DNA from 2 places in the Pseudomonas sp. H1_F01 genome. Region 2 is predicted to be linked to the other one. Evidence: riboswitches for the same ligand, from Rfam matches in the RefSeq annotation. Region 2 holds a riboswitch; the other holds the start of a gene.
The links. A riboswitch is a leader RNA that binds a small molecule or an ion and turns the genes downstream of it on or off. The one in region 2 is predicted to bind cobalamin.
Positions count from the first base shown of each region.

Region 1: it holds a riboswitch for cobalamin, as region 2 does, so the genes downstream of both, cobO (cob(I)yrinic acid a,c-diamide adenosyltransferase) here and AB4O09_RS20090 (CbtB domain-containing protein) in region 2, are expected to answer to the same signal.

Region 1 is NZ_CP162823.1:1,898,861-1,903,269, forward strand. Features, by position in the region: gene AB4O09_RS08700 (PQQ-dependent sugar dehydrogenase) at 1-942, opposite strand, end outside; gene AB4O09_RS08705 (hypothetical protein) at 1,080-1,664, opposite strand; cobalamin riboswitch at 1,819-2,027, shown strand; gene cobO (cob(I)yrinic acid a,c-diamide adenosyltransferase) at 2,108-2,734, shown strand; gene AB4O09_RS08715 (cobyrinate a,c-diamide synthase) at 2,746-4,143, shown strand; gene bluB (5,6-dimethylbenzimidazole synthase) at 4,140-4,409, shown strand, end outside.
Region 2 is NZ_CP162823.1:4,463,708-4,468,116, reverse strand. Features, by position in the region: gene nfuA (Fe-S biogenesis protein NfuA) at 1-336, shown strand, start outside; gene cobM (precorrin-4 C(11)-methyltransferase) at 517-1,263, opposite strand; gene AB4O09_RS20100 (cobalamin biosynthesis protein) at 1,341-1,745, opposite strand; gene AB4O09_RS20095 (CbtA family protein) at 1,742-2,437, opposite strand; gene AB4O09_RS20090 (CbtB domain-containing protein) at 2,449-2,637, opposite strand; cobalamin riboswitch at 2,738-2,960, opposite strand; cobalamin riboswitch at 3,174-3,387, shown strand; gene cobW (cobalamin biosynthesis protein CobW) at 3,486-4,409, shown strand, end outside.

The DNA of each region.
Region 1 (4,409 bases), 2.6 Mb from region 2:
GACATCGACATTCTGCCCATAGTAGCTGTAGGGCCAGCCATAGAAGGCCCCGTCCTTGACCGACGTGATGTAGTCCGGCACCAGGTCGCTGCCGATCTCATCCCGCTCGTTCACCGCTGTCCAGAGCGCGCCGCTGCGGGGTTCCCAGGCCAGGCCGTTAGGGTTGCGCAAGCCCGAGGCGAAGATACGGTGATTTCCGCTGGCACGGTCCACTTCCCAGATGGCGGCGCGACCTTCTTCGGCCTCCATGCCGTTTTCCGCGACGTTACTGTTCGAGCCGGTGGTGACATACAACTTGCTGCCGTCACGGCTGGCAATCACGTTCTTGGTCCAGTGATGGTTGAGTGTGCCCCCGGGCAGATCGACGACCTTGGTCGGCTGCGCCTTGATTTGCGTGTCACCGTCCTTGTAGGGGAAACGGATCAATCGGTCGGTATCGGCCACGTAGAGGTCATTGCCGACCAGGGTCATGCCGAACGGTGAGTTGAGGTTTTCCAGGAACACCGTGCGGGTTTCGGCGATGCCGTCGTGATTGGCGTCGCGCAACAGGGTGATGCGATTGGGGCTGGGCACGCCGGCGCCGGCGCGGCCCATGACTTTTTTCATCACCCAGCCCCGGATGCCTTTGGCGTCGTCCGGCTTGGGTGGGGCGTTGGTTTCGGCCACCAGCACATCACCATTGGGCAGCACATAGAGCCAGCGCGGATGGTCCAGTCCTTCAGCGAATGCACCCACTTGCAGGCCCTGGGCCGGGGTCGGCTTGGCGCCTTGCGGCCAGCCGACGGCTTCGGCGATGTTGACGGTGGGCATCAGGGTCTTGTTCGGTTCGGGCAGTTTCGGCGCTGGGCCGGTGCCGTCGGACACTTGCAAGGTGGACGACTCGCCGCAAGCGACAAGTCCGGCGGCAAGGACGACGATCAGGAGGTGGGGTGGCTTGAGCATGCTGGCTTCCCTATGAATGCATGTAGTTATTCATAGAGGAGCGTAGACGCGTGATGGTTCAACGGCGGGTGGGCCCCGTCAGCCAGGCAAGCAAGCTCCCTTTGGGAGCTTGCTTGCACAGTTCCTTGTTGAATGAATCAACCATGGGCCTGTTTGAATAGCACCGCAATGCCAGGATGGTAATGACCGGCTTCATTGCGCAACTTGCGGTAGGCGTAAGGGAAGTACCAGGCCGCGGCGCAGGTGTTTTCCTTCTGCAGGTCATCGATCATGTCCTGCAATTCTTCGGGCGTGGCGCTTTGCTGGGCTTTTTGCGGCGAGACGAACAGGCAGCCCAGCTTCAGGTCGCTGGCATAGCTGATGCGCTTGGCATCGCTGGTGGCTTCCAGTAGCGGCTGGGTCAGGTTCAGGTTGTTGACCTTGGGCCAGCGCTGGGTGGCCTGGATGAAGGCGCGCTCCTCGGTGCTGGCGATGAACAGGTCGGCGCTGACGTTGCGTTCGCCTTCTTCATTCTGCTTGCGGGTCGGGGCGTTCTGCAGTGTGACCATCTCAGCCATCCAGGCTGCGGCCGACAGCAAGCCGAGGTTGGCTTTTTCATCGAACCAGTAGGGCGTGTCGTTATCGCCACGCACCGCGTTATAGCGGTCGATACAGTCAAACCAACGTTCCAGCACTGGACGCAGAAACTCCAGTTTTGGATTGCTGATGATCATCCCTTGCATGCTTTTGCCCTCTTGTTCTTGTGATATCGGGTCGTAATGTCGCTTTGATATCACTTGCCGCAGAATCCCACAAGATTGGCGTCATTTTATTGATCGGCGCCAATGATCGTCCCGACAGGCGGCTTTAATTGACGCTCCACCCCCAACCCTCTAACCTTCGCCGCTTGTTTCAGGTGCTCTGTGGCTGCGGTCGACAGAGTGAAACAGGGAAGCCGGTGAGTGCATACGAACCCGGCGCTGCCCCCGCAACGGTAAATGAGTCAACGCTGTGCTCAAGCCACTGTGTCGCAGACATGGGAAGGCGCACAGACCGGCACCACGCCGCTCATGAGCCCGGAGACCGGCCTGATTCATCCAACGGCATCACGGTGGGCGATGCCAGGCTTGTTGCCGTCTTTTTTTGTGCCCGCCCGCCGTTATCCAATCCCAAACGGAGGCTTCCCATGACCGACTCCCTCTTCACCGACACGTCTGATCGCAACGAACGCCACCTGGCGCGCATGCTGCGCAAGAAAGCCGTGATCGACGAGCGCATCGCCAACTCGCCGAATGAATGCGGCCTGTTGCTGGTGCTGACGGGCAACGGCAAGGGCAAGAGCAGCTCGGCGTTCGGCATGCTTGCGCGGTCCATGGGCCACGGCATGCAATGCGGCGTGGTGCAGTTCATCAAGGGGCGCAACAGCACTGGTGAAGAACTGTTCTTCCGCCGCTTCCCGGAGCAGGTGCGCTTTCATGTCATGGGCGAGGGGTTTACCTGGGAAACCCAGGATCGCCAGCGCGACATCGCCGCCGCCGAAGCCGCCTGGGCCGTATCGCGCCAGTTGCTCAGCGATCCGTCCATCGGCCTGGTGGTGCTCGACGAGTTGAACATTGCCCTCAAGCACGGTTACCTCGACCTCGATCAGGTGCTGAGCGATCTGCAGGCCCGCCCACCGATGCAGCACGTGGTGGTGACCGGTCGCGGCGCCAAGCCCGAGATGATCGAGTTGGCCGACACCGTGACTGAAATGGGCATGATCAAGCACGCGTTCCAGGCGGGTATCAAGGCGCAGAAAGGCGTCGAACTGTGAGCGATCCCGCCATGACCAGCCGCCACTGTCCGGCGGTGCTGATCGCAGCGCCGGCCTCGGGCCAGGGCAAGACCACCGTCACCGCGGCGCTGGCCAGGTTGCATCGCAACCAGGGACGCAAGGTGCGCGTATTCAAATGTGGCCCGGACTTCCTCGACCCGATGATCCTGGAGCGGGCCAGTGGCGCGCCGGTCTATCAATTGGACATGTGGATGGTCGGCGAGCAGGAAAGTCGCCGACTGTTGTGGGAAGCCTCTGCCGAAGCGGACCTGATCCTGATCGAAGGGGTGATGGGGCTGTTCGACGGCACCCCGTCGAGCGCCGATCTGGCGCGGCATTTTGGCGTGCCGGTGCTGGCGGTGATCGACGGCACGGCCATGGCCCAGACTTTCGGCGCCCTGGCCCTGGGCCTGGCGCGTTATCAACCCGACCTGCCGTTCGCCGGGGTCTTGGCCAACCGGGTCGGCACCTTGCGCCACGCGCAGTTGCTTGAAGGCAGCCTGACCGAAGGCTTGCGCTGGTACGGCGCGCTGTCCCGGGAAACCGGCATCGAATTACCCAGTCGTCACCTCGGTTTGGTCCAGGCCAGCGAGTTGAACGACTTGGACGTGCGCCTCGACGCGGCCGCGCAGGCCCTGGCCGGCAGTTGTGAAGTGGCGCTGCCGCCAGCGGTGGAGTTCGCCGCGCCCGAGGTGATTGCCGTTGAGCCGTGGCTCGCTGGGGTATGCATCGCCGTGGCCCGTGACGAAGCGTTTGCCTTCACCTATGGCGCCAGCCTTGATCTGCTGCGGGCCATGGGCGCGCAGTTGAGCTTCTTTTCGCCGATTCATGACAGCGAACTGCCCGAGGCGGACAGCCTTTATCTGCCTGGCGGTTATCCGGAACTGCACCATGTTGCGCTTGCCGGGAACGCGCCGATGCTCGCGGCGATCCGTGCCCATCACGCAGCCGATAAACCGTTGCTCGCCGAATGCGGCGGCATGTTGTATCTGCTGGACTCATTGGCCGACGTTGAAGGCGTGCGCGCCGAACTGCTGGGTTTGCTGGCGGGTGATGCGCAGATGCAAAAACGCCTGGCGGCCCTGGCGTTGCAATCGGTGGACTTGCCGGAAGGCACCTTGCGTGGGCATACCTATCATCATTCGCTGACCAGCACCGAACTTGAACCGATTGCCCGTGGCCATAGCCCCAACGGCGGGCGCGGGGCGGAAGCGGTTTTCCGTAAGGGGCGGATGACGGCTTCCTATGTGCATTTTTATTTTCCGTCCAATCCCAAGGCGATTGCTGCGTTGTTTGCGCCGGATCCTGAGACCGCTATCGCGAGCAAGCTCGCTCCCACAGGGGACCCAGTGATCTCAAGTGCAACACTAGCCAATGTGGGAGCGAGCTTGCTCGCGAAGAGGCCATGACAGACACCGCTTTCTCCCAGGCCGAACGCGACGCCATCTACCGCGCTATCGCCGAGCGCCGCGACATGCGCCATTTCAGCGGCGGGACGGTTGAGCCGGCCTTGCTGCGCCGTCTACTGGAAGCCGCACACCAGGCCCCCAGCGTCGGGCTGATGCAACCGTGGCGATTCATCCGCATCAGCGACCGCGCCTTGCGTGGGCAGATCCGCGAACTGGTGGAGCAGGAACGCATTCGCACCGCCGAGGCCCTGGGTGAGCGCAGCGAT
Region 2 (4,409 bases):
GCCACTGACCGCATGGGCGGCCAACTGACCATCAAGGCGCCAAACGCCAAGGTGCCGATGGTCAATGCCGACAGCCCGGTCAACGAGCGCATCAATTACTACCTGCAAACCGAAATCAACCCGGGACTGGCCAGCCACGGCGGCCAGGTTTCGCTGATCGACGTGGTGGAAGACGGCATCGCCGTACTCCAGTTCGGCGGCGGCTGCCAGGGCTGCGGCCAGGCTGACGTCACCTTGAAGGAAGGCATCGAGCGGACCTTGCTCGAGCGCATTCCGGAGCTCAAGGGCGTACGCGACGTGACCGACCACACGCAGAAAGAAAACGCCTACTACTGATTGTGGCAATACCATCTTGCGATCAGCTCGTAACCTGTGGGAGCGAGCTTGTGGGAGCAAGGCTTGCCCGCGATGCAAACACCTTGGTGTAGCGGATAGACCGAGGCGACGCCTTCGCGGGCAAGCCTTGCTCCCACAGGTTCGCTCCCGCAGGGGGATCCAGGTGGATTCTCTGGCGAGTCAGGGCCTGTAGAGATGCGCATGCCCGGCGCGGTACAGCGAAGACTCGCTGAACACATCGTTGCCCAGCACACGTCCCACCAGAATCAGCGCCGTGCGGCGAAAGCCCTTGGCGTGTACCTTTGCTGCGATATCGTCCAGCGTCCCCATCACCCAATCCTGATCCGGCCAGGTCGCCCGGTGGATCACGGCAATCGGGCAATCGGCGCCATAGTGGGGCCGCAGTTCGTCGACGATTTTTTCCAGATGATTGACCCCCAGGTGAATCGCCATGGTCGCCCCGTGCTGCGCCAGGCTGCCCAGTTCTTCCCCAGCGGGCATCGGGCTTTTGTCGGCGTAGCGGGTGAGGATCAGGCTTTGGGAAATGTCCGGCAAGGTCAGTTCGGCGCCCAGCAGGGCGGCGCAGGCTGAGGTCGCTGTCACCCCCGGGATGATTTCGAAAGGGATGGCCAATTCCCGCAGGCAACGAATCTGCTCGCCGATGGCGCCGTACAGGCTCGGGTCGCCGGAATGCACCCGGGCCACGTCCTGGCCCTTGAGATGGGCGCTCTTGATCAATTCGATGATCTGTTCCAGATGCAGCTCGGCGCTGTTGATCACCTGTTCGGCACAATGGCCTTCAAGGACGGCGGTTGGCACCAGCGAGCCGGCGTAGATGATCACCGCGCACTGGCGGATCAGTCGCTGGCCTTTGACCGTGATGAGGTCCGGGTCGCCGGGGCCGGCGCCGATGAAGTAAACGGTCATGACCGGCTCCTGTGGAAGGTGGGTGAGCGTTGCCCAGATGAAGATCGCTCATGATCCTGGGCGCCGATTATCGGGATTTACGCCACGACCGCCAATGCCAACGTGCTCTTGGGGCCTTTTTGGCGAGTAATCAGTAGCGTCGCGGGCGATCTGCCCAACTGGTCGGCCAAGGCGAGGGCGGCGCTTTCGGCGATGCCGTAGCAACCGGTTCGCTCGAAGGCGATCTCGGAACGGTGACTGAGCCGCTGCTCGTAGCTGGCCAACTGTTCGACACTGAAGCAGGTCAGCGGCAGCGCCAGTTGCCCGGCCAGCTCTAGCAGCCCGGGCTCGTCACGCTTGAGGTCGATACTGGCCAGGGCCCGTACCCGATGAAGTTCGATGCCGTGGGCCAGCAGCGTCTGGTCGAGCAGGGCCCGCAGCGTGCTGGCCGGGCAACCACGCTGGCAGCCCAGGCCGATCACCAGGATCGGCTCGGCGCTCATGCGTCGTGGTGGGCTTGGCCGTCACGGCGAAACAGCCAGGCGCTGATCAGGCCCAGGGCCAGCCAGAACGCGACGTTGGTCAACTGCGAGGCAATCTTGAACTGGCTCTCCAGCGCTTCGGGCGCCAGCATCGAGTGGACTTCGGGCTGCGGCGCGCCGATGACGTGGGGCACCAGCAATGTTGCCACGCCCAGCACCTTGAGCAGCCAATGCTGGCCGAAGGCGATCAAGGCAATGCCCACCGCCGTGGACGCCGCGGTGCCGATCCACCACATCTGTCGTTGGGCCAGGTCGGCCGCTGCGGTGCCAGGCAATTCCGGGGGCAGGCCAAGCGTCGGCGCCAAGACGAAAGTGGCATAACCGGCCAGGCCCCAGAGCAGGCCCTGGGACGTGCGAGTCGGTGCGCGCAAGGTGTACAGGCCCGCCAGCATCAGGGCAAACCCCACGGCGACCACCAGGTTGCCGCCCGTGGTGGACAGCACGCGCTGCCAGCCGTCTTCCGGCTCCCAGGCCTCGGCATCATGGGTATGAGCCGCCCCGTCGGCGTGTTCATGGACCTCGGTCGCCGGGGCCTTCTCGAAGGTTTCCGCCTGGAGAATCAACGGCGATACCCAGAAACTTTGCAGCAGAGTCAGCAGCAGGGCGGCCAGCAAGCCGCTGAAACCAGCGGTCTGCGCGATACGCTTGATCATGTCGTCAGTTCTCAATGGCACGGGAATGCGGCGCTGTGACGGGTATCGTGAGCAGCGTTGTGCACCGCTTCGATGTGGGAGAAACCGGCGAAATAGACCAGCCCCGCGCCGAGGATGGAAGCAAGGATCGCGGCGCTCAGGCGTTGGCTCAGGGTGGTGGTGCTGCTGGCGGTGCGGGCGGTGCTGCTGATGGTCGACATGGCGCTTCCCTCTGTTCTTGTTCAGTGGGCATTCGAGCGCGATGAAACCCCGGGCGAAAGCCCGCCAAGGTTCGAACAGCGCCCGCCCACCGCGGGTTTGTTGATGCATGAGTCAAGGGCCGGTCTCCGGGCTCGCGAGGGGCGGGGCTTGCGCCTGGCCTGCAAGCGTCACCTTCCCATGTCCGGGGACACAGTGGTTCAGACGCTTCGCTCGCTTACCGTTGCGGGGGCAGCACCGGACTGACGTGGCTTTGGAGTAAAGCACACGATTCACCGGTTTCCCGTTTCACCCTGTGAAGGGCACCCGTAACTAGGCGTACAGGAGAGCATGGGCGGGGGCGGGGCGTCAATTGGCGTGGGTTCTCAGGCTGGCACCGAGTTGCGCCCATCGCGAGCAAGCTCGCTCCCACAATGAATCTCGCGGATCACAAAACTCATGTTCAACAAAGATCAACTGTGGGAGCGAGCCTGCTCGCGATGAGGCCCGGACATACACCGCAGAACACTCTGGCGATTGACCCGCCCCCACACCCTGCGTAGCCTTGCGCCTTCGAGGTTCTTCGGCACATGCCGGAGCTAAGAAGGGAACGCGGTCCAAGCCGCGGCTGCCCCCGCAACTGTGAACGGTGCTGTTTCTGCAAGGCCACTGTGCATGCCCTTTAAAACGGGCGCACGGGAAGGCGCAGCAATTGCCAGTCGAAAGATTGGCCCGCCGTCAGCCAGGAGACCTGCCTCGAGACAGATTCTCACTACAACCGGGCGGGGTGATCCGGTGGCGAAATCTTCCGCGCACGCCTGTGCCAGCGGTTGTCGTCCCGTTTGCCCGCCACCTTGCCAAAGGGCATCCGATGAAAACACTGGCCAAACTCCCCGTCACCATCGTCACCGGTTTCCTCGGCTCGGGTAAAACCACCTTGCTGCGGCACATGCTCGACAACGCCCAGGGCCGGCGCATCGCCGTGATCGTCAACGAATTCGGCGAGCTGGGCATCGACGGCGAAATCCTCAAGCAGTGCTCCATCGGTTGCACCGAAGAAGAAGCCAACGGCCGCGTCTATGAACTGGCCAACGGCTGCCTGTGCTGCACGGTGCAGGAAGAGTTCTTCCCGGTGATGCGCGAACTGGTGGCCCGGCGTGGCGACCTCGATCACATCCTCATCGAAACCTCCGGCCTGGCCCTGCCCAAGCCGCTGGTCCAGGCCTTCCAATGGCCGGAAATCCGCAGCGCCTGCACCGTCGATGCGGTAATCACCGTGGTCGACAGCCCGGCCGTGGCCGCGGGTACCTTTGCCGCGTTCCCCGACCAGGTCGATGCCCAGCGCAAACTCGACCCGAACCTGGACCACGAATCGCCGCTGCACGAACTGTTCGCCGACCAACTGGCGAGCGCCGACCTGGTGATCCTCAACAAGGCTGACCTGATCAGCCCTGAGGACCTGGCCAAAGTTCGCCTGGAAGTCGCCGAAGAGCTGCCACCGGCGGTCAAGGTCATCGAAGCCAGCAGCGGTCGCCTGCCGCTGGACGTATTGATCGGCCTGGGCGCTGGTTCCGAAGAACACATCGACGGCCGCCACAGCCATCACGACCATCACCACGATGGCGACGATGATGACCACGATCATGACGCCTTCGATTCCATTTCCATCGAACTGCCCCAGGCTGACGAAAGCCTGTTGCTCGACGCGCTGACGCATCTGGTGGTCCAGCACGGAGTATTGCGAGTCAAGGGTTTCGCGGCGATTCCGAACAAGCCGATGCGCCTGTTGATCCAG